One region of the Methylophilus sp. DW102 genome, then DNA from elsewhere that is predicted to be linked to it. Evidence: predicted binding sites of a transcription regulator. Region 1 holds the regulator's gene; each other region holds the start of a gene.

Region 1 (5,677 bases):
ACTTCGCCCGTTCGCATCCCGGTGGCAGCTTGGGCAGACGGCTACTGGTGCGCATCAGGGATGTCATGCGCACCGGCGAGGCCGTGCCCCAAATTGATCAACACGCCTCCATTCAGGAAGCCATCACGCAAATTTCACTCAAGGGCATGGGCTTCACGGCTATTGTGGACCACGCGCAACGCCCAATAGGCATTTTTACCGATGGCGATTTGCGCCGCTTGTTTATGCAGGGCAAGAACAATCCACAGGCATCCATTGATACCGTGATGAACAAACAGCCGTATTTGCTGGAGACGAATCAGATGGCGGTTGAAGCAGTTAACATGATGGAGCAGCACAAAATAAATGGCTTTTTGGCAGTCGATGCCCAAGGGCAGTTGGTAGGGGCATTCAATATGCATGACTTATTGAAAGCCAAAGTCGTTTAGCTTATACAGGCATTAGAATTCAGGCATGCTTAAACACCCCATTTTGTTGCCGATTGCGTTAATGCTGTTGCTGGCGCTGCTGACCTTCTGGATTAACCAGAATGTGCAAGAGCAAGCACTCAAAATGAACATACTTAATCGCCAAGCGCCGGACTACATGTTGTACAACTTTGTGAGTACCCGCACGGATGCGTCCGGTAATACCAAATATGTGCTGGCGGCCGCAAAAATGCGCCACTTTCCTGCCAATGACTATACAGAATTGCAGCGGCCACGCTTTACCCAGTTTGGCCTGAACAAGCCTTACACGCAAATTTATGGTCAGCAAGGACGTGTTTCCGCCAATGGTAAACTGGTCGAGTTTAGCAAACAGGTCAAGGTGATCCGCCAAGCCTCCGCCACCAAGCCAGAAACACAAATGCAAACCGAGCGGCTTTGGCTGGAGCCGGATACCGAGGTGGCACACACAGACCAGCCGGTGGTCATCCGCCAAAAACCGGCGACAGTGATTACAGGCACGGGCATGCGTTTTGATAACCGGGCTGATACCATGCAATTGTTTAACCGGGTACATGTGCATTATGAGCGTCCACCCGTCGCCAGCAATTTGGCAAGCCCGGCCCAGGCGTCAAACACAGAACGCCAATGACCGTTGATTATGGAGAAATGAGTTGAACACGCACAAGCCCTTATTTTTAGCGATCTGCATGAGCGTATGGGCGCTATTGTCCATGCCGCTGAGTGTGCTGGCCGAAGAATCCGACCGAGATCAACCGATAGAGCTTGAGGCGGATACCGTGACCGTGAACGATGCTAAAAAAATCAGTATCTACACGGGCAACGTGATTCTTAATCAGGGCACTTTGCAAATCAAGGCGGACAAAATGATCGTACGCGAGGATCAGGACGGCTTTCAACATAGCACCTGTACCGGCAACCCCACCACATTCAAGCAAAAACGTACCGGTAAAGACGAGTGGATGCAAGGCAGTGGTCAACGTATCGAATACAACGCCCGCATGGATAAAGTGCAACTGTATACCAATGCCTGGGTTAAACGTGGTGAAGACATCGTGACCGGGGACTACATCAGCTACGACGCCAACGCCGAGTATGCCGAGGTGATTGGCGGCACCAAAGCCAACCCGAACGGGACGGCTGGCAGCCGCGTCAAGGCCACCATACAGCCTAAAAATAAAACCACACCACCTGTCATTGACAACAAGCCAACCTCTCAACAGGGGTTACGGATGAATCGCTCCTTGCAACTCAAGGTCGAACCTGCCCCTGCCGAAAACACTGGTGAGCAAGGCAAAGAGTAAGCATAAAGATGGAAACCATGGCAGCAGATCAGAACCATTTGCAGGTTAACCGCCTGAAAAAAACCTATCAGGGCCGTACCGTGGTCAAAAACACGACGCTTGAGTTACGCAGTGGCGAAGTGATCGGCTTGCTGGGTCCCAACGGGGCAGGCAAAACCACCAGCTTTTACATGATTGTCGGGTTGGTTGCGCTGGATGAAGGCAACATTACGCTGAATGGCGCCGACGTGAGCCGCGCGCCCATGCATGAGCGCGCGCGCATGGGCCTGGCTTATCTGCCCCAAGAAGCATCCATTTTCCGCAAGCTCAGCGTAACCGACAACATACTCGCCATTCTTGAAACCCGTCCCTATACGGAAGAGCAGCGTGAGGCGAGGCTTGAGTCCTTGCTGGATCAATTGCATATCCAGCACATCCGCAACAGTCAGGCCGTCAGCTTGTCTGGCGGCGAACGTCGACGCGTTGAAATTGCGCGCTGCCTGGCCACTGACCCTAAATTTATTTTGCTGGATGAACCGTTCGCCGGGATTGATCCGATTGCGGTGATCGAAATCCAGAAAATCATCCGCTACCTGAGCAGTCAGAATATTGGTATTTTAATCACCGACCACAATGTGCGCGAAACGCTGGATATCTGTGACCGCGCTTATATTGTCAATGAAGGCGCTGTGTTTGCAGCAGGCACGCCCGATGAAATCATTCAGAATGAAGGTGTGCGTGAAGTGTATCTGGGCAAGAATTTTAGGCTGTAATCCGTCATGAAACAGAACCTGCAATTACGTATTTCGCAAAATCTGGCGCTGACGCCGCAGCTGCAGCAATCGATCCGTTTGCTGCAACTTTCCACGCTGGAACTGAACCAGGAACTGGAAACCATCCTGCAGGAAAACCCGTTACTGGAAATGTCAGACGGTGAAGAAGGCGAGTTTGAAGATAACACACCGCCTCCCCCCACTGTAGAAGCTGAGCCGACAGATGCCAGCTCGTTTGACATGGCAACGCAGCAAGAGATCACCGCACCGGCAGAAAGTCTGCGTGAAGACTTGCACGATGAGCTGGGCGGGAGCGAGAGCGACCTGCCCAATTTAAACGAGGAATTCACGCCGCCAGAGTTTGAAGATGATTATGAAGAGTTTGGCAGCACCAGCAACTGGGACGAAGCCGGACGCAATCATCAGGAAGACGAAGACAGTGACTTTTCCAGACAGGAAACCACCAGCATCAGTTTGCGCGAGCATCTGATTGATCAGATACAACTGGCACATTTATCGCAACGTGACATGAGCCTGGTCAAACTGCTACTGGATAGCATCACTGATGATGGCTATCTGGAGCAAGATCTGCAGGAGATTGTGGAGCACTTGCCACTCGAACTTGAGGTCGAGCTGCTGGAACTGGAAACCGCCCTCAAGCTGATCCAGAATCTGGACCCTGTAGGCGTAGGTGCGCGCGATTTACGCGAGTGCCTGCTCTTGCAACTGACGCGTTTGCCGCAAGAAACGCCACACTTGCAAACCGCCATTGCCATTGCCAAAGACCACCTGGCGCTGCTGGCCAACAAAGACTTTGTCAAACTGCGCAAGGTGCTTGGTTGCGATGAAGCGGTACTCAAGGCGGCGCAGCACCTGATCCGCCAGCAAAACCCCAGACCCGGCAGCGAGTTTTCCAGCTTTAGTCACGATCACTTTATCCAGCACGATGTGGTGGTTAAAAAAATCAAGGGCATTTGGGTCGCCTCTTTAAATGATGGCGTGATCCCCAAACTGCGCATCAACCAGATGTATGCGGACATCCTCAAGCGCAACCGCGAGAGTTCAGGCCAATACCTGCAAAGCCAGATGCAGGAAGCCAAGTGGATGATTAAAAATATCCAGCAGCGCTTCTCGACCATTTTGCGCGTGTCACAAGCCATTGTAGATCGCCAGCGCAACTTCTTTGAACATGGTGAAATTGCCATGCGGCCACTGGTGCTGCGTGAAATCGCCGAAGAACTCGACTTGCATGAAAGCACAGTTTCCCGCGTCACCACGCATAAGTATATGCTCACACCGCGTGGCGTCTATGAACTCAAATACTTCTTTGGCAGCTCGGTGGCCACAGATGCAGGCGGCTCCTGCTCTGCCACCGCTATCCGCGCCTTGATCAAGCAAATGGTGGCCGAAGAAAACCCGAAAAAGCCTTTGTCGGACAACCAGATCACCGACACACTGGCACAACAAGGTATCGTCGTTGCCCGCCGTACCATAGCCAAATATCGCGAGTCCCTGAATATTCCGCCCGCGAACTTGCGCAAAACGCTCTAAACAAAAAAGGCCGCAGATGCGGCCTTTTTTGTTTCTCAGCTCAAATCACCTGATTGTGATCTTGGCAAATTTACGTTTACCCACCTGTGCGATCACTGTCACACCTTTAGTCAAAGGCAGATTCTTATCATCCACCTTGACGCTGTCGAGCTTGACGCCTCCTTGCTGCACTGCGCGCATGGCTTCACTGGTGCTTTCAACCAAGCCCGCCTGTTTTAACAATTGGCTAATGCCGATGCTCTCGCCTTCAATGGTCACTTCAACTTCGGGCACGTCATCCGGGATGCCGCCTTTGGCACGGGTCTGGAAGTCCTGCAAGGCTTTTTCAGCCGCGGCTTGACCATGGAAACGCGCCACAATTTCTTGGGCAAAGCCGACCTTGATATTGCGGGGGTTTGCGCCACTGGCGACTTGCGCCTTCCATTCGGCAATGGTTTCCAGCGTCGCAAAAGAGAGCAAATCAATATAGCGCCACATCAGTTCATCTGAAATCGACATGATCTTGGCAAAAATAGTCTCTGGCGCCTCGCTAATGCCAATGTAGTTACCGAGTGATTTAGACATTTTATTGACGCCATCCAACCCTTCCAGCAACGGCATCATCAGCACACATTGCTGCGACTGGCCGGCCTGCTTTTGCAACTCACGCCCCATGAGCAGGTTAAACTTCTGGTCGGTACCACCGAGCTCAAGATCCGCTTGCAGGGCGACCGAATCATATCCTTGCAGTAACGGGTACAGAAACTCGTGAATCGCAATCGGTTGATTACCCTTGAAGCGTTTGGAGAAGTCATCGCGCTCCAGCATGCGGGCCACGGTATGGCTGGCAGCCAGCTTGATCATCCCCGCCGCACCGAGTTCACTTAACCAGTTGGAGTTAAAAACAATCTCGGTTTTGGTGGGATCCAGTATTTTGAAGACTTGTGCGGCATAGGTATCGGCGTTGGCCTTGACCTGCTCCACGGTTAAGGGTGGACGAGTGGCGCTTTTGCCCGTTGGGTCACCAATCATGCCGGTAAAGTCACCGATCAGGAATAAAATCTGATGGCCCAGATCCTGCAACTGGCGCAATTTATTAATGAGGACGGTATGACCCAGGTGCAAGTCGGGCGCGGTAGGGTCAAAGCCTGCTTTCACACGTAACGGCTTGCCTGTTTTCAGTTTCTCGACCAGCTCCTGCTCGATCAGTAACTCATCTGCGCCACGCTTGATAATGGCCAACGCCTTGGCAATTTCTGGGCTCAATGCTGGCACTTCAGATGAGGGTTGTTTGGTATCGGTCATGCGGGTATCCGTCAAATACAACGATGCGCACTGATGGCACCGTCTCAAATAAGTAAAACAGCTATTTTAACGTAATCCCATGCATTTCTGTAAGCGCGGCTGGAGCAGTGTTAAAATGACACCCATGCAAGTTTCTGCCGATCGCTCCCAGCCACGTTTGTTTATTGGACTGATGTCCGGTACCAGCCTGGACGGGGTGGATGCCGTGCTCACCTCGCAACGGGGCGAGCAACTGACACAAACGGCCACCTATTTTCTGCCCTACCCTGACGCGCTTAAACAGCGCCTACTGGCCTTGCACACGCCCGCCAATAACGAGTTACACGAGGCCGCAGTGGTT
Region 2 (5,677 bases), 100 kb from region 1:
TGTGGATATTTCTAACGACTCCAAAATTGCAGACCAACTGCTGTCATTGTGTTCTGAAGACAGAAAGCACTTGAGTGTTGAGGTTTTGGGTGAGGAAGTTATTTATGAGTTGCTAAAAAAACTAGTACCATTACCCGAACTGACGGGACATTGGGTCGGGAAGTTTATTGCAGAGTGCTCACTCCAATATCCTTATAAAACTGCAAAATTCTTTATGGATAGAGTGGATATTGCTGCTTCGAGTAAAGATTATTCTTATCGAGCATGTAATTACGGTCCCTGGAAAAATGTTGCCTTGAAATTTAGGGAGTCTTCCGAGTTTACAAGTCTGATACATACTATGTGGACATGGATGCGAAGTCATAACACCGACGATTACTTTTTCAATAAAGAAGCTTCAAGACTATTCGTTGAAATGTTTATACCGTTTGACGAACCCGTTTTAATTTTCTTGAGAGAAAGGTTCAGAGGTGATAAGCAGGATATTGAGCTTATAAGTAACCTGCTAGATGATGTTTCTTCAGAATTTTGTTTCCAGCAATCACAATTTGTCATCGACTTTTTGAACAAAGCTAAGGCATTTGGCAAAGATACATTAGAGTCAGCTATCAGTGCACTTTATACCAGCGGAGTTAGCGGTATGCGTTCTGGAATACCTGGACAACCATTTCCGCAGGATATATTTGCCAGGGATGAGTCTGTTCGCATTTTGCAAAACCTCTCCCGCACATCGCCCGCTTACAAACTGTACACGTGGTTTAAAGAGGGCGCCGAAAGGGATATTGCAAGTGCCATCAAAGAAAATGAAAGTTTTGAAGATGACTGAGACCAATAAATTTAATCAAACACTTTAAGACATGTAGTTGTATTATGCGATTAGCCAAAATAAAGCCCTCAAATGAGGGCTTTTTCATTCGGACCTATAAGAGCTTAAATCCAAGGATGGCGCGGCGGTTTGACCTTGTTCAGGCTGTAATTACCAACGGCATGGTATTTCCAGCGCACCGGATCGTGCAGCGTATGGGTACGTGCATTCCGCCAGTGGCGATCCAGGTTGTATTCCCCCAGGGTAGAACGGGTCCCGGCCAGTTCAAACAACTTGCTGCCCGCCAGCAAGGCGGTTTCGGTACTCAGCACTTTGGCTTCTGCCACCGCAATCGAGGCTTCGGCCACGGTGTCTTCATTCGGGTTAAGTTGCGCTTCGTCTATGTATTCACCCGCGCGTGCCAGTAAAGCCTCGGTGGCGTGCAGGCGAATCTGCAAGTCACCGATATCCTTGATGGTATGCGGGTCTTCATAACCGTGTTCGAGGTCGGTATCTATCCATGGCCGAGTGTAGTTGCGTACAAAGTGCAGGGTATCTTTAAACGCCGCGCGGGCGATGCCGGTATCCACCGCCGCCTGGATAATCTGCGCAATCGGCCCCATGGTGGTCGGGCGGTCAAAGGCCAGATGGTGCGGCAGCACGTATTCGCTAGGCACAAAAATATTTTCCAGGATGGTCGTCCCGCTAGCCGTGGTGCGTTGGCCAAAGCTGGACCAGTCATCAATAATGGTCAGGCCTTCTGCGCCAGCGGGTACGAATGCCACCACGGTATTGTCGTGCTCATCTTTGGCCACCACTGGCACCCAGTCCGCCAGCAACGCGCCAGACGAATAGAATTTTTTGCCGTTTAAAAAGTAGCCGCTATTGGTGGGCGTGAGCTTGGTTTTCACGTCATTGACGCTCTTGGTGCCAATCTCGGAGAACGCATTGCCAAACCGCACCCCTTGCAGCACCAGCTCAAAAAAGTATTTTTTCTGAAAGTCTGAGCCATCCAGGCGCAAGCCTTCCACCATATATAAATGATTCTGTGGAATCTGTCCGACACTGGGGTCTGCTTCGGCCACGGTGGCTACCACTTCTGCCAGAGTTTTATTAGAGACAAAGGCACCGCCATATTCTTTGGGCACGGTAATGCCCCACAACCCGCTGCTTGAAAACAGGTCGAGTTCTTTGCGTGGCAGTCGACGTTCCTGGTCGCGCAGGGCGGCTTCTTTGGCAATTTCGCTGGCCACTTGTTTGGCGACGGTCAGGGCTTCTGCGTCACTTTTAATCAAATGTGCCGCTTGTCGCGGCAGGTTTACAGGCAAATGCGCAATCTTATTTGCTTGTGCAGTCATAGTCAGTCCTTATTCAAAAAGAGATCAATAAAGGCATGGCGAGCAGGCACCATGCGTCTGCAGTCACTGTTGCATTTAGTGTGCCAATCAATAAAGCATTGAATTTAAAAGAAAATATAAAAATCCATCTCTGCTGCCGCCTCTATAGAAACAGTTTGCTGCTGAATGACTGCTGTAAAAGCAGCAGCCACTGGAGGGTGGGGAGGGAGCGAACTGCAGCGTGATCGCGCAAAACTGCTGCTTTTGCAGCAGTTGATCAGCAACTAGCGCTGGAATCTAGCACCATTTAAAAAGCATGTTTTATGTTAAGTCATTGAAAAATATAAACATTATTGCCTGGCATGGATGCTGCTAATACTACTGGCAAGCAAGGTCGTCTGCGAAGCATCGTAAGCAACGACCTCCGTCATTGTTATTTCAGGAGTCATGATGAGCCGTCCATTAAAAGTTACTGCCGTTTCCGGCAGCTATAAATTACCTTCCAGAACCGCTGCACTGGTGCAGGCGATCACACAGAAGTTGGGACAGCAAATCCCGATTGATCTGCACGTGGTGGAATTAAGCGAAATTGCGGGCAGCTTGGTCGCTTCCTACGATCCCAAAGCTTTGCCAATCAACGTACAGCAAGATATCCAGGCGATTGAAACCGCCGATTTACTGGTGGTGGCTACGCCTGTGTATCGCGCCTCTTATGGAGGGTTGTTCAAGCATTTGTTTGATCTGGTCAATCTCGAAGCATTGATTGATGTGCCCGTGCTGCTGGCAGCAACCGGCGGCACTGAGCGTCATGCCTTGATCATTGATCATGAGCTGCGCCCATTATTCAGCTTCTTCCAGGCAGTCACGTTGCCGATCGGTGTATATGCCGTTGAAGCGGATTTTGAAAATTATCAAATCAAGAGTGAGGCGGTGAAAGCGCGCATTGATCTAGCGGTAGAGCGTGCCCTGCCTTTGCTCAAACATCGCGAGCTTTTGAGCCAGGAAAAGTTATTAGCCATTTAAATTCAGTGATTTTTGGAGAGATTAAAGATGAGTACAGAAAACATTAAATTTGCCTATTGGGTGCCTAACGTCAGTGGTGGCCTGGTGGTCAGTAACATTGAGCAGCGCACCAGTTGGGATATCGATTACAACCGCAAGCTGGCACAAATTGCCGAAAAAGCCGGATTTGAATATGCATTGAGCCAAATCCGTTTTACAGCGGGGTATGGGGCCGAGTTTCAGCATGAGTCGGTATCTTTTTCGCATGCCTTGCTGGCGGCGACCACCAAACTCAAAGTGATTGCCGCCATTTTGCCTGGCCCCTGGAATCCGGTGCTGGCTGCCAAACAATTGGCGACCATTGATATTCTCACCCAGGGACGGATTGCGGTGAATATCGTCTCCGGCTGGTTCCGTGGTGAGTTTACGGCGATTGGCGAGCATTGGCTGGATCACGACGAACGCTACCGCCGTTCACGCGAGTTTATTGAAGCGCTCAAGGGCATTTGGACCCAGGATAACTTTACTTACAGAGGCGATTTTTACCGCTTTAGTAACTACTCACTCAAACCTAAACCTTTGCAGCAGCCACATCCAGAAATTTTCCAGGGCGGCAGTTCACGTGCTGCGCGCGATAATGCGGCCGCGGTCTCAGACTGGTACTTCACCAACGGTAACACCGTGGAAGGGATCAAGACCCAGGTGGACGATATTCGCGCCAAGGCGGCGGCCAATAAGCATCAGGTCAAGATCGGGGTCAATGCCTTTGTGATTGCCCGCGATACCGAAGAAGAAGCCAAAGCCGTATTGAAGGAAATCATTGATAAAGCCAACCCTGAAGCGGTCAATGCCTTTGGCCATGAAGTGAAAAATGCCGGTGCTGCCAGCCCGGAGCGTGAAGGTAACTGGGCGAAGTCGAGCTTTGAAGACCTGGTGCAATATAACGATGGCTTTAAAACCAATTTGATTGGTACACCACAGCAAATTGCCGAGCGCATTGTGGCTTTGAAGGCGGTGGGCGTAGATTTAGTGTTGGCGGGCTTTTTGCACTTTCAGGAAGAGGTCGCTTATTTTGGTGAAAAAGTACTGCCACTGGTGCGTGAGCTGGAAGCTAAAACCTTGGCCAAAGCGGCTTAACTCAACCCGGCAGGAAATTGGCAATGGCAGAGACTTTACCTCACTTGCTCGCTTTGCAGGCCGTGGAGCGCCCGCATCGTGTTGCAATTCGGCATAAACAGCTGGGCCTCTGGCAGCAGGCCTCCTGGCTTGCGGTGCAAGAGGACGTCACCCGCACGGCGCACTATTTACAGCAACACGGCTTTCGCCAGGGCGATACCTTGTTCCTGCTCAGTGAACCACGGCCAGAGGCCTTGCTGTTGTCGCTAGCTGCCCATTGGCTGGGCGGCGTGGCAGCGCCACTGGATCCGGCCTTTGCGCAACCGCAGTTACTGGATTTATTGCATACCTTGCGGCCGCAATTTGTGTTTGCCGAGGCGCAGGCGCAGGTGGATCAAGTCCTGGCAGCCAAGCCTGATAGCGCACTGGTGATTTATGCCGATGCGCGCGGGCTAGCGGGCTATCAGCATCCTGCGCTGGTTGCTTATGCGCAGATTGTGGCCACGCCTGAGACACAGAACATTTCACCCGTGGCTGAGACTGCGGAAATCGCCTTCCGCTTTTACCGCTTAAGTGACGCCTATGCGCTGGAGTACAGCGAATTAAGCCATGCCGAACTGCTTAGAAATGGCCGCCAACTGATCAGCCAAGAGGTGCTCACAGCGCATGAAGAGGCATTGGCGGCGCGTGCATTTGCCGCCAGCGGTCATGCCAAATATCTGCTTTCGCCGTGGCTATTGGCGGGCTTTACTCTGAATTTTCCAGAAAATCTGGCGACCCGGGATACCGACAGGCGCGAACTCGGCCCCACGCTGGTCGCTGGCACGGCAACCACTTATCAGCGCCTGTATGCGCTGACACAATCCCGTTGGCCCTTACCCGGCAGTTGGCAGCATAGGCTGGTGGGTTGGGCACTGCGTGCAGCCCGTGCCCGGTTGCCGCTGATCGCAACGCTGGCGCGCTGGCTGGTGATTTTGCCCTTGCAGGATGTGCTGGGTCTGCGGCGTACGCGCGTGCCATTACTGGTAGGCGAGCCCTTGTCGCCCGAGGCCACACAGTTTTTCAGTGACATTGGCATTGATGTGCGTGCCTGGCCAGAAGCTTCTGCCTGGCAGACCAGCCAGCTGCAAGTGATTCCACATCAGTCCAATGACTTGCACAGCTATTTGGGATTAGCGACATGGAAGGCCGCGATATGAGTACCACCCTTGCTGCACCTCAGCCATTACTGGCATTAGACGGGATTTCATTGTCGTTTAAGGGCGTGAAAGCCATTACCAATATCAGTTTTGCCGTCAATGAGGGCGAAATTTGTGCCTTGATCGGCCCCAATGGCGCCGGCAAAAGCTCATTGCTTAACGTGATTAATGGCGTCTACAAGCCTGATGAAGGCAGTATCCGCTACCAGGATGCGGTG
Region 3 (5,677 bases), 670 kb from region 1:
CGGTCGATTTGCCGCAGCCGGAGTGGCCGATGATGGAAATGAATTCACCTTCCTGGATAGACAGGTTGATGTCTTTTAAGGCCTGGAAACTGCCTTTTTTAGTGTTGAAAATCATGTTGACGTTTTCAATCAACACATAGCGGTCTTGTTTTACAGCGGTGGTCATGATCAGAGTCCTTTACCAGTCAATGAGGTGTCGTGGTTATTCGTAGCTATAGCGTTTGGCCAGCATGACCAGGCACTGCTCCAGCAACAGGCCGACGATGCCCACAATGAAAATCGCGATGATGATGTGCTCAACGTTCAGGTTGTTCCATTCATCCCACACCCAGAAGCCAATGCCCACGCCGCCGGTCAGCATTTCTGCCGCCACAATCACCAGCCAGGCGGCACCGATGGAGAGACGCACACCGGTCATCATGTAAGGCATGACATACGGCAGCAGGATTTTGGTGATGACTTTCCACTCGGACAGGTTCAGTACCTTGGCCACGTTCATATAGTCTTGCGGCACTTTGCTGACACCAACGGCGGTGTTGATGATCATGGGCCAGACCGCGGTGATGAAAATCACCCAGATCGCGGCCGGGTTGGCCGCTTTGAATACCAGCAGGCCGATCGGCAACCAGGCCAGTGGGGAGACCGGCTTGAGCAGGCTGATAATCGGCGCCGCCATTTTTGACATAAAGGCATAGCGGCCGATGATAAACCCCATGGGGATGCCGACAATCGCTGCCAGCGCAAAGCCGGTGGCGACGCGTTTGAGCGAGTTCAGGATGTTCCAGCCGATACCCATATCATTCGGGTTGTTGATATAAAACGGGTCGCTAAACAGCTCCACCGCCGAATGCCAGGTCTGCACCGGCCCTGGCAAGCCCTGAGTCAGGGCGGCCACGGTAGACCAGATGGCGCCAAAGATCAGCAAGCCAATCACAGGCGGCAACAGTCCTTCAAAGACACGTTTGGCCATTGCCGCCCATGCCCCGGCTTTTTTGCTTGCCGGGGTGGCTGCTGTTGCGGTGGCCGAGAGAGGGCTCACCACCGCGACAACCGGTTTTGCTTGCTTGGCTGGCATTGCTTTGGCAGCCTGCTCACTGTTTTGCATGATTTTTTCCTTGTTAAAGCTGACGACACTCATGGTGACTCTCCTTGAAAGAATTACGCTTTAACCTTGAAGCTGTTGGCATAGGCTTTGGGGTCTTTACCATCCCAGACCACACCGTCAATCAGCTTGCTGCTGCGCATCACGTCTGTCGGCACGCTGATGCCCAGAGATTTGGCGGCTTCGGTATAAATATCAATGCGGTTAACCTTTTTCGCCACGCCGAGGTAATCCGGGTCAGACTTGAGCAAGCCCCAGCGTTTGTGTTGGGTCAGGAACCACATGCCGTCTGACAAGTAAGGGAAGCTGACCTTGCCGTCATTGAAGAACTTCATGTAGTTGGGGTCTTCCCATTTTTTGCCGATACCATTGTCGTAGTGGCCGAGGAAGCGACCTTCAATCACTTCTTCTGGCGCATTGACATAGGCTTTGCCTGCGATCAACTTGGCCACTTCGGCACGGTTTTTGGTCGCATCAATGTAGCGTGAGGCTTCGAGGATGGCTTTGGTTAACGCCAGCGCGGTATTCGGGTTCTTGGCGATAAAGTCAGCGGTGGTGCCCAACACTTTTTCCGGGTGGTCTACCCAGATATCTTGTGAGGTGGCGACGGTGTAGCCGATCTTGTCGTAAATGGCACGGGCGTTCCAGGGTTCGCCCACGCAGTAGCCATCCATATTGCCAATCCGCATGTTGGCGACCATTTGTGGCGGCGGTACGACGATGGTTTTCACGTCCTGCATTGGATTGATGCCATAGGTCGCCAGCCAGTAGTACAACCACATGGCGTGCGTGCCGGTGGGGAAGGTCTGGGCGAAGGTAAAGTCGCGGTTTTCGTTATCCAGCAAACGTTTCAGCGTCGCACCACTGGTCACGCCTTTTTCCTTAAGCTGGTTAGCCAGCGTGATGCCCTGGCCGTTGTTGTTCAGCGTCATCAGCACGTTCATGTCTTTTTGCTGGCCGCCGATGCCCATTTGTACGCCGTAGATCAGGCCATACAACACATGTGCAGCATGCAATTCACCATTGACCAGCTTGTCACGTACACCTGCCCACGAAGCTTCTTTAGACGGTACAATCTTGATGCCATATTTTTTATCAAAGCCCATTTGCGCGGCGACAATAATCGGCGCACAGTCCGTCAGCGGGATAAAGCCGACTTTCACTTCGGTGATTTCTGGCGCATCAGAGCCTGCCGCCCAAGCTTGGCTACGGATGGCGGAAGGCACCATGTTCATCATGGCGGCAGCACCAAACGCGCCTGCCAGCGTATTCATAAAGAAATGGCGGCGTTGCTGGTTAACCTGGTCAACCGGCGTTGCCTCGGTGGGGGATACATTTTTTTTGTCAGAACTGCTCATGTCGGCTCCTTGAGATTTGATTCGAAAAAGGGGTTCGGAAAATACAAAACAAAAAAGGCGTCCTGAATGCAGACCGTGGTCTACACTCAGGACGCCTTTGTCCTTATCTTTGCCAGCCGTGGATGATGAAACAGCAACGGCTAGTCAGAAATTCAAACTGGGGTTTCCAGTTAACTCACTACAAGCAACGCACCGCCTTTGGTATATTGCTTGATTTCATATAAGCAAAGCCTGTGCCAAGTGGGTTATTGTTTTTAAATGCTTGATTTTTATTGGGTTTTAACGGAACTTTTTTCAAGTAGGGCTTAAGAAGGGGGCATGCCTCTCGCACCACGTGGGTGCGGATGCACCAATTTGAAGGTCTGGGAGCGTTGTGAAAACCGTTATCGCGTCACGGTGTGATGGGCCAGAATATTTTCCGCCACATCAATAATTTTACGGTTCTGCTCCATGGCCAGGCTACGCATGGTTTTGTAGGCTTCCATTTCATTGAGACCGCGCGTACTCATGAGCAAGCCCTTGGCGCGCTCAATCAATTTGCGCTCGGTCAGCGCCTTTTTGGTGTCTGACAGCTCTGTTTCCATGTCGGCAATTTGCCGGGACTGGTGTTGCAGCAAGGCGATCATAGACGCCATGGGATAGGTTTGCGAGGTGTCATGGGCCTGAAAATTCAGCGCATTTTCGATGGGAATCGCCAGGTTGAAAAACGTGCTGTTCAAGTTGGCCTGCGGACTGGCCTGGATAGTTTGCAGGTACTGCCGGGTTTGCTCATAATCTTGTTTGGCCTGGCGGGTGAGCCCGGCCAGCAGTTCATGCATGGTGTCGACCAACTGGCACTGAATCTGCCACATCTCGCTCAGGCGGCGGCTGCATAAGTCAAACCAGAGGTCGGCATGGCTGGGGGTCAGGGTTTGTTGGTCGCGCGCGCTGGTCAGCTTGGCGCGGTACTTGGCATGTTGCTGCTGCCAGTCACTGGCTTGCCACTGTTGCCAGGCCTCACACAGCTCTTTGCTGCCAAACTGGCACACCAGTTCAAAGTGCCGTTCCTGCTGCGCAATCAGTTCAAACAGCTTTTGCTGGTGCGGCAGTTGCAGGCTGCCAGAGCCAAATAAATAAGCGCCTACCGCACGCTCCTGCCCGGCAAACTCCTTGCCCTGAATCAGGTTATACAAGGTGAGCAAACAGGTGGAGATCTTGCTGTTGACCGAGCTGTCGGTGATCTCGAATATCAGCGCAATCAAGCTGCCGATCAAGCGGTTAAAAGATTCGATGCTATCGGCAAACGAGATATTGAGCAGGGTGATTTGATGCCGCAGTGTGGTGAGCTGGTCCAGGCCCAGCAATATCCAGGAGATCAGCGTCAGTTGCTTGGCATCGGCGCGACTGTTTTTATCCAGATGCTGCTGCAACGCTGCCCGGAAGCCGGTTTCAATGGCTTGATTCTGTGCGACAGCTTCTGCGCGCTCTGTGGCAAACCGCTGGCCACCGGAGGCAATATACAGACAACTGGCGCCGCGCTCAATTTGCAACTGGTGAATCAATTGACCAATTTTCTCAACAAACGCAATACAGCTATCCAGGCGCTCAAGCTCCTCGATATGCCTGATCTTGGCCAGCGTAATGGTTTGTGCGGGGGAAATGTCGGTATTCATCAGGCTTGATAAAGCAAAAACTGTGCGCAGGCAGCAACCTGCAGCCATTTAAAGGGCCTGCATTCTAACGGGATTTGGTTGGATTGGACAGTAGACCGTCGGTTTGCAGCAGCGACCGTGCAATTTCTTCCACCGTCACGCGCTTGAGCATGGCTTGTTCGCGCAGAATTTTATAGGCCTCGACTGCACTAATGCCGCGCGCATGCGCCAACATGGCTTGGGCAGCACTGATTTCGCCTGCGGCTTGCAGTTTTTCTTCGAGCCGCTGGGTCCGTTTGCGCAAGGTTTTCAGTTGCTGGCAGTGATGCATGGTCATGATCAACGTCGACAGCAGCCCCTTGGCCTGCAACGGCCGTACCAGCATGCCATGGCAGCCCAGCGCGGTGGCTGTTTCCAGGGTGGTCGGGTTTTCATAATCCAGCACCCCAATCAGCGGGATCGCCGACTCTGGTGTCAGCCATGGCAGTTTCTTTTTCGCGCTGGCTTGGGCATCTAGCAGAAAAATCACCAGCTCGGTCTGCGCGGGCAGCTCAGCCACCGGCGGCCATAGCGCGACCGTCTGGCAGCCAATCCGGTGCAGTTGCTGTGTTAATACCTCGCGGTTTTCGTCCTCAGGATGAAAAATCGTGATGCAGGCATGCCGCAAATGGCGGAACAGCTCCAGCGTGGAGCGCTGCGCCTGCGCCTGCTTGGCCTGGCGCTGACCAGGGTGAGGGGCGGTGGGCGACTCAGCCAACACGATACTCCGCCGCATAAGGCAGGTTGTTCCAGCTGGCGCCTGGGTGCGTCACCAGATAAGGGTCGGGGATCACCGCTGCGGCACCGCCACCGGCGATGATTTCGAACTGGCCAGCCGCATTGACGCGCGCAATGCGCGGGTGTAGCCGGGTATGGTGGTTGCCGGCATCAATGGCAATGCGGCCTTGCGGCGCGTCAAAGGCACGGCCCAGCAGTTGTGGCAACAGGGCATCATATTGGTCGCTACCGGCCGCGCGCATCGCTTCGGCAAACAGGTGGGTTTGAAAATACGCCGCTTCCCAAGCCATATTGGGCGCAATCTCGTGGCCATACTGTTGCCTGAAGCGCGCGATGCAGGCCTGGTTCTCGGTACTGGTAATGCTTTGAAAATAGGGCGCAGACGTGATGTGGCCCTGGGCCGCACCGCCGCCCATTTCTGCCACCTCTGCTTCTGAGGTGGTCAGGCTGGCAATCGGGGTGTGCTGGGCATCCATGCCGATCTCGGCATAAGCCTGGTATAACAGGCGGGTGGCTTGCCCCACCACGGTAGAAAACACAAAGTCTGGCGATTTGGCCTTGATGTCACGCACCACCGCTAAAAAATCCTTTTCTGTCGCCGTCAGCGGCACGTAGCGCTCGGCCAGTTTTTTGCCGCCTGGAACTTCAAGGATAAAGTCACTCATGATGCGGTTGGACTCATACGGGTAAATGTAGTCGCAGCCGATCATGTAGACGCGCGCGCCAAAATGTCGCGTCATATAGTCAGCCAGTTGTGCACTGTTCTGGTTGGGCGCCGCACCTGTATAAATCACATGCGGCGAGAATTC
Region 4 (5,677 bases), 1.1 Mb from region 1:
AAACCTGCCTGGATTTGTTTGCGGGGACCGGCGCCTTGGGGTTTGAAGCGCTGTCTCGCAATGCCAAAGCGGTCACCATGCTCGAATTGGCCAAAGCGCCTTATGCGGCTTTGTGCCAGAACCAGCGTTTGCTGGAGGCGACCCAGGCCCGCATCCAGCAAATGGATGCCAGAACTTTTCTGAGCAGCAATCAACAGCCGTTTGACGTGATTTTTTGTGACCCGCCGTATCGCCAGGACTGGCTGGCGCAATTGTTGCCCGTGCTGCCCAGACATTTGGCGCCTGAAGGCTGGCTATATGTTGAGGCCGAATATGCGTTAAAATCCGATGCATGCTGGCAGGTGGTCAAATCGGGCAAAGCGGGTCAGGTCTATTTTCACCTGCTGCAACCCGCGTCAGCCGATGCGGCTGCTGGCACGGATTAAGGCAATCAAGTCAGCGGCAGCCAGCAACGACACAACGACGATTACGGAAGCAAGCGATGAGTAAAACCAGAATTGCCGTCTATCCAGGCACCTTTGATCCCATCACCCTGGGGCATGAGGATATTGTGCGCAGGGCGGCCAAGCTGTTTGACCAGGTGATTGTGGCGGTGGCTGGCAGCACCAGCAAACAAACCTTGTTCAGCCTGCAAGAGCGGGTTGCGCTGGCAGAGTCGGTGTTTGCAGGCGATAACATCCGTGTGGTCGGCTTTGACGGCTTGCTCATGCAGTTTGTGCAGTCGCAGGGCGGGCAGATGGTGATCCGTGGCCTGCGTGCGGCCAGTGACTTTGAATATGAGTTTCAGTTGGCCGGCATGAACCGCAAGCTCTATCCCAAACTGGAAACCCTGTTCATGACCCCGGCGGAAGAGTTCATGTTTATTTCCTCCAGCCTGGTGCGTGAAGTGGCGCGCCTGGGAGGAGATGTGAACCAGTTTGTTTCACCTGGCGTCGAACGGGCAATCAAGCAAAAACTGGCGATCGCCTGAGTGATGGCGCCTCTGTAGCGATGTAAAGAAAATCATGGCTTTATTTATTACCGATGAATGTATTAACTGCGATGTATGCGAGCCCGTGTGCCCGAATGAAGCCATCTCGCAAGGCGCAGAAATTTATGAAATCAACCCCGACTTGTGTACCGAGTGCGTCGGCCATTACGATAAACCGCAATGTCAGCAGGTCTGCCCGATCAGCTGCATTCCGCTAGACCCTGAGCGGCGCGAAACCAAGGAGCAATTGCTGGAGAAATATCAGCGCATTGTTGCCACGCGGGGTTAAGCCGAGTGGACCGGTTACGTCCACAACAGATTAAAAAAATCAGAGATCAAGGAGATATCAATGCGGATTTTACATACCATGTTGCGCGTGGGCGATATGCAACGTTCCATCGACTTTTATACTGGCGTACTGGGCATGAAGTTAATCCGTACCCAGGATTATCCTGACGGCGAGTTTACACTGGCGTTTGTCGGCTATGGTAACGAGTACGACCACACTGTGCTGGAGCTCACCTACAACTACGGCAAAACCACTTATGACATGGGCACTGCCTATGGTCATATGGCAATTGAGGTGGACGATGCCTATCAAGCGTGTGAGCTGGTCAAGGCCAAGGGCGGTAAAGTGGTGCGCGAGGCGGGGCCCATGAAACACGGCACCATCGTCATTGCTTTTATCGAAGACCCGGACGGCTATAAAATCGAATTCATCCAGAAAGGGACGATTGAATATCCCAAGCATGTCTAACCGGACATTGTTATTGCAGGCAGTGAGGCTGGCGCAAGCCGGAGACTGGCATGGCGCACATCAGATTGCGCAGGCGTATAGTGACCCCACTGCCCACTGGATACATGCGGTATTGCATAAAATAGAAGGTGACCGTTGGAATAGTGAATACTGGTATGCCAGAACCGGCGGTCATCAGTATGCAGATTTTGACAGCGACAGTGCGGCAGAGCTCGACGCGATTGCCCGCTGGCTGACGCCAGAATAGCGCTTATTTACTTGTGCTCTTCGTCGCTGCCCTGGCGACCCGTTGTAAAAATACCCCACAGTGATTGCGTAAACAGCCCGATCACGGTCCCAAACAGAAATAGCAGCAAGCCGATGATCAGGCACATCAGCAGCAAAAAACCATCCTGCAGCCAAACGCTCTGCGCGGCCAACGATTGCCAGACGGACAGGATTTGTGCCATCCAATGATCGAGATTGATGCATTTCATCTGTCTATTATGCCTCAGGAAACGCCATGTGATGCATCCCTGCGGCGTCTTTGCTAGTGCAAATTTCCGCAAAACATCCATCAAACTGTGCGGCCTTGCCGTTTCAGGGCCTGATGGACAGTCTGCGTTCAACGCGACTGTTGCCCATGTGATTCGAGGCCCAAATCGGTGCACCGGTTTGCCTGTTGGCAGTGCATGGGAGTCACTTCGTATAAGGCGCTTGAGTTTCGTTTCTTCCAATACGCTGATTTTAAAGTAAAAAAATCTTTCTTTTAGATGGCCTGCTTGTTGCTAGGGATAACCTAAGCTAGAGGAGAGGCATCATGATAAAAAAACTTGCAGCCGACGCCATGCTAACGGCGGAAATGCGGCTGTCCAACAATATTCAGTTGTTAGGTGATTTACTTGATCAGGCCATTCTGGAGGTGGAGGGCGAAGCGGTTGCGCAGAAAATTGCCGCCATCCGGCAAGCCGCATTGCGTTTTCACCAGAATCATGACCAGCAGGCTTCGTTAGATCTTGAGCAGTTGCTCGCTGACCTGAGTCTGGAGCATACGGTGCGCGTGGTACGTGCACTGGCTTATTTCAAACATCTGGTGAATTTGGCCGAAGATCTTTACGGACAGGAACTCGGCCATTGCCAGCAAAATACACCTGCGCCTGGCATGCTGTCGCACACGCTGGCACAAATCAAGGCCTCTGGCATCGCGCCGCAAAAAATCCAGCAACTGTTGCAGGACGCGTTGATCTCACCGGTACTGACCGCGCATCCGACCGAGGTGCAGCGTAAAAGTGTGCTGGACATTGAGCAGCTGATTGCGGAGTTGCTGGGGCAGCGTGGGCACATGGTGTCTGAGCGCCAACTGGCGCGCAACAAGCTGTTATTGCAAGGCGCGGTGTCGGCCTTGTGGCAAACCCGCATGATGCGCTACTCCAAGCTCAGTGTGCTCAATGAGATTGAAAACGCACTGACCTATTACGAAAGTACCTTCTTACATGTGATCCCTGAAATCCTGCAGGATATCGAGCGCGACCTGGCAGATTGGCTGCCCGGCATGGACTTGCCAGGTATTTTGCGCATGGGTAGCTGGATTGGTGGCGACCGTGACGGCAATCCGTTCGTGAATGGCACCACCTTGCGCGATAGTGTGCGCCTGCAGGCCACCACCTTGTTCAAGTTCTATCTGCAAGAGCTGGCTGCGCTCAAGCGCGAGCTGGCTGTGTCCACGCGCGTGGTTGGTGTGGATGACGCAGTGTTGGCCTTGGCGAAAGCTTCGCGCGACCAGTCATCGCATCGCCTGGATGAACCCTACCGGCTCGCGCTCAATGGCGTGCATGACCGTTTGCTGGTGACCGCCAGCCATTTGCTACCCGATGCCAGCTGGAGTTTGCCGGAAGAGGTCGGCAACGAGCCTTACGAAGATCCTGAGGCCTTGCTGCACCCCTTGCAGACTATTGCCGACTCTTTGCGCCGTCACCATGGCGAGGCCTTGATTTATCCGCGGCTGGGCAAGTTGATTAAAGCCATAGTCACGTTTGGGTTTCATTTGGCCACCGTGGATATCCGCCAGTCCTCTGACGTGCATGAAGCGGTGATTAGCGAGCTGTTACATAAGGCGGGCTACGATTTTGACTACGCCAGTTTTAACGAGGAAGAGAAAATAGGCCTTTTGCTCGAAGAACTGAAGCAACCGCGCCTGCTGTTTTCGCCTTTCCAGCAATATTCCGAGCTGGTGCACAAGGAAATCGGCGTGCTGGAAGCGGTGCGTGAGGTGCGCCAGCGCTTTGGTGAGCATGCCGTACGCCAGTATATTATTTCGCACACTGAAACCTTGTCTGACCTGCTGGAAGTGGCCTTGCTACAACGTGAGGCTGGTTTGCTGCGCGGCGTGTGGGGCTCGGCCAATATCCAGGTCGATCTGAATATCGTGCCGCTGTTTGAAACCATCGCCGACTTGCGCGATGCGCCCATGATCATGGGCAAATGGTTGAGTCTGATCGGCATCCGCCATGTGATCCGTTTCCAGGGCAATGAGCAGGAAGTCATGCTGGGCTATTCGGACAGCAACAAGGATGGCGGTTTTTTGACCTCAAACTGGGAGCTGTATAAAGCGGAAATTTCGCTGGTGGAACTGTTTAACCAGGCCAACGTCAAGTTGCGCCTGTTCCATGGCCGTGGCGGCACGGTTGGCCGTGGCGGCGGTCCGACCTATCAGGCCATCATGGCGCAACCTATCGGCACCGTCGATGGCCAGATTCGCCTGACCGAACAGGGCGAAATCATCTCCACGCGTTATGCAGACCCGGTGGTCGGCCGCCAGCATCTGGAAACCCTGATTGCGGCGACGCTGGATGCTACCTTGTTCCCGGCCGACCAGCTGGAGCCCGCCAAACGGCGTGCGTTTGAAAGCGTGATGGAAGCCCTCTCAGCCACCGCGATGACCAGCTACCGTAGCCTGGTTTATGAAACTCCTGGCTTTGCCGATTACTTTTTCAATACCACGCCGATTGAGGAAATTGCCGGACTCAATCTGGGCAGCCGGCCCGCCGCGCGCAAATCAACGCGACGGATTGAGGATTTAAGGGCGATTCCGTGGGGATTCTCATGGGGACAGTGCCGCTTGCTGCTGCCAGGCTGGTATGGTCTGGGCAGCGCCATTCACCAGTTTTTAGCGCACGACCCAGCCTTGAAGCAGGCACGTCTGGAAATGTTGCTGGAGATGCAGGCACACTGGCCGCTGTTTAATACCCTGATTAACAACGTCGATATGGTGCTTGCGAAAACAGACCTGATCGTGGCCCGCCATTATGCCCATTTACTGGCTGACAAGGCCTTGCGCGAAGAAATTTTCAGCCGCATTGCGCACGAACACAAACTGACCACCGACGCGGTCAATCTGCTACTGGGCACCACGCAACGTCTGGCCACTCAGCCGGTCATCGCCAAATCCATTCGCGACCGCTTGCCCTATCTGGATCCGCTTAATCACTTGCAGGTAGAAATGATACAGCGCTACCGCAATGGCGAAACCGATGAAAAACTTAAATGGGCCATCCCGCTGACCATTAACGGCATTGCTACCAGTTTGCGCAATACAGGTTAAGGCCTGATAGGCAGAAACAACGCAGGACAAGCGGGGCTTGTCCTGCGTGCTGTCACTGCTTAGACAATGATGCTAAAACGCCAAGCGTTACATCATGCTAAGTGGGTATGGCACAGGCCTTAGTGGCGGTGTTTGTCTTCCCAGGCTTTGAGCTGTTTCTCAGCTTCATCCTTGGTGATGCCATAGCGTTCCTGGATTTTGCCTGCGACCTGGTCGCGTTTGCCTTCGATCACATCCAAGTCATCATTGGTCAGTTTTCCCCATTGTTCTTTGACTTTGCCTTTAAGCTGCTTCCAGTTGCCTTCGAAAATGTCTTTGTTCATCTCGAGTCTCCTATGATTACATTCTTGATTTAGATCGTTGTGTCAGT

The links. Region 1 encodes sigma-54, which starts transcription at its own class of promoters, with help from an activator protein. Its sites were predicted from a motif close to TGGCACNNTTCCTGCT; they were not measured.
Region 2: a site for sigma-54 is predicted at 2,501-2,516, ahead of msuE (FMN reductase). Genes of this name have one in related genera too.
Region 3: a site for sigma-54 is predicted at 2,684-2,699, ahead of AACH41_RS04425 (CmpA/NrtA family ABC transporter substrate-binding protein). Genes of this name have one in related genera too.
Region 4: a site for sigma-54 is predicted at 2,481-2,496, ahead of ppc (phosphoenolpyruvate carboxylase). Genes of this name have one in related genera too.

Annotation. Positions count from the first base shown of each region.
Region 1 covers NZ_AP029023.1:260,461-266,137, reverse strand. Annotated here, with positions in the region: gene AACH41_RS01205 (KpsF/GutQ family sugar-phosphate isomerase) at 1-428, shown strand, start outside; gene lptC (LPS export ABC transporter periplasmic protein LptC) at 454-1,077, shown strand; gene lptA (lipopolysaccharide transport periplasmic protein LptA) at 1,136-1,750, shown strand; gene lptB (LPS export ABC transporter ATP-binding protein) at 1,759-2,502, shown strand; gene AACH41_RS01185 (RNA polymerase factor sigma-54) at 2,509-4,053, shown strand; gene tyrS (tyrosine--tRNA ligase) at 4,099-5,337, opposite strand; gene AACH41_RS01175 (anhydro-N-acetylmuramic acid kinase) at 5,462-5,677, shown strand, end outside.
Region 2 covers NZ_AP029023.1:156,752-162,428, forward strand. Annotated here, with positions in the region: gene AACH41_RS00690 (helix-turn-helix transcriptional regulator) at 1-826, shown strand, start outside; gene AACH41_RS00695 (SfnB family sulfur acquisition oxidoreductase) at 931-2,163, opposite strand; gene msuE (FMN reductase) at 2,593-3,165, shown strand; gene sfnG (dimethylsulfone monooxygenase SfnG) at 3,193-4,281, shown strand; gene AACH41_RS00710 (AMP-binding protein) at 4,305-5,459, shown strand; gene AACH41_RS00715 (ABC transporter ATP-binding protein) at 5,456-5,677, shown strand, end outside.
Region 3 covers NZ_AP029023.1:932,648-938,324, forward strand. Annotated here, with positions in the region: gene AACH41_RS04415 (nitrate ABC transporter ATP-binding protein) at 1-166, opposite strand, end outside; gene ntrB (nitrate ABC transporter permease) at 203-1,138, opposite strand; gene AACH41_RS04425 (CmpA/NrtA family ABC transporter substrate-binding protein) at 1,159-2,460, opposite strand; gene AACH41_RS04430 (nitrate- and nitrite sensing domain-containing protein) at 2,844-4,112, opposite strand; gene AACH41_RS04435 (ANTAR domain-containing protein) at 4,177-4,866, opposite strand; gene AACH41_RS04440 (transporter substrate-binding domain-containing protein) at 4,841-5,677, opposite strand, start outside.
Region 4 covers NZ_AP029023.1:2,207,616-2,213,292, reverse strand. Annotated here, with positions in the region: gene rsmD (16S rRNA (guanine(966)-N(2))-methyltransferase RsmD) at 1-425, shown strand, start outside; gene coaD (pantetheine-phosphate adenylyltransferase) at 482-970, shown strand; gene AACH41_RS10390 (YfhL family 4Fe-4S dicluster ferredoxin) at 1,005-1,259, shown strand; gene gloA (lactoylglutathione lyase) at 1,320-1,727, shown strand; gene AACH41_RS10380 (hypothetical protein) at 1,720-1,974, shown strand; gene AACH41_RS10375 (hypothetical protein) at 1,982-2,203, opposite strand; gene ppc (phosphoenolpyruvate carboxylase) at 2,527-5,307, shown strand; gene AACH41_RS10365 (CsbD family protein) at 5,427-5,630, opposite strand.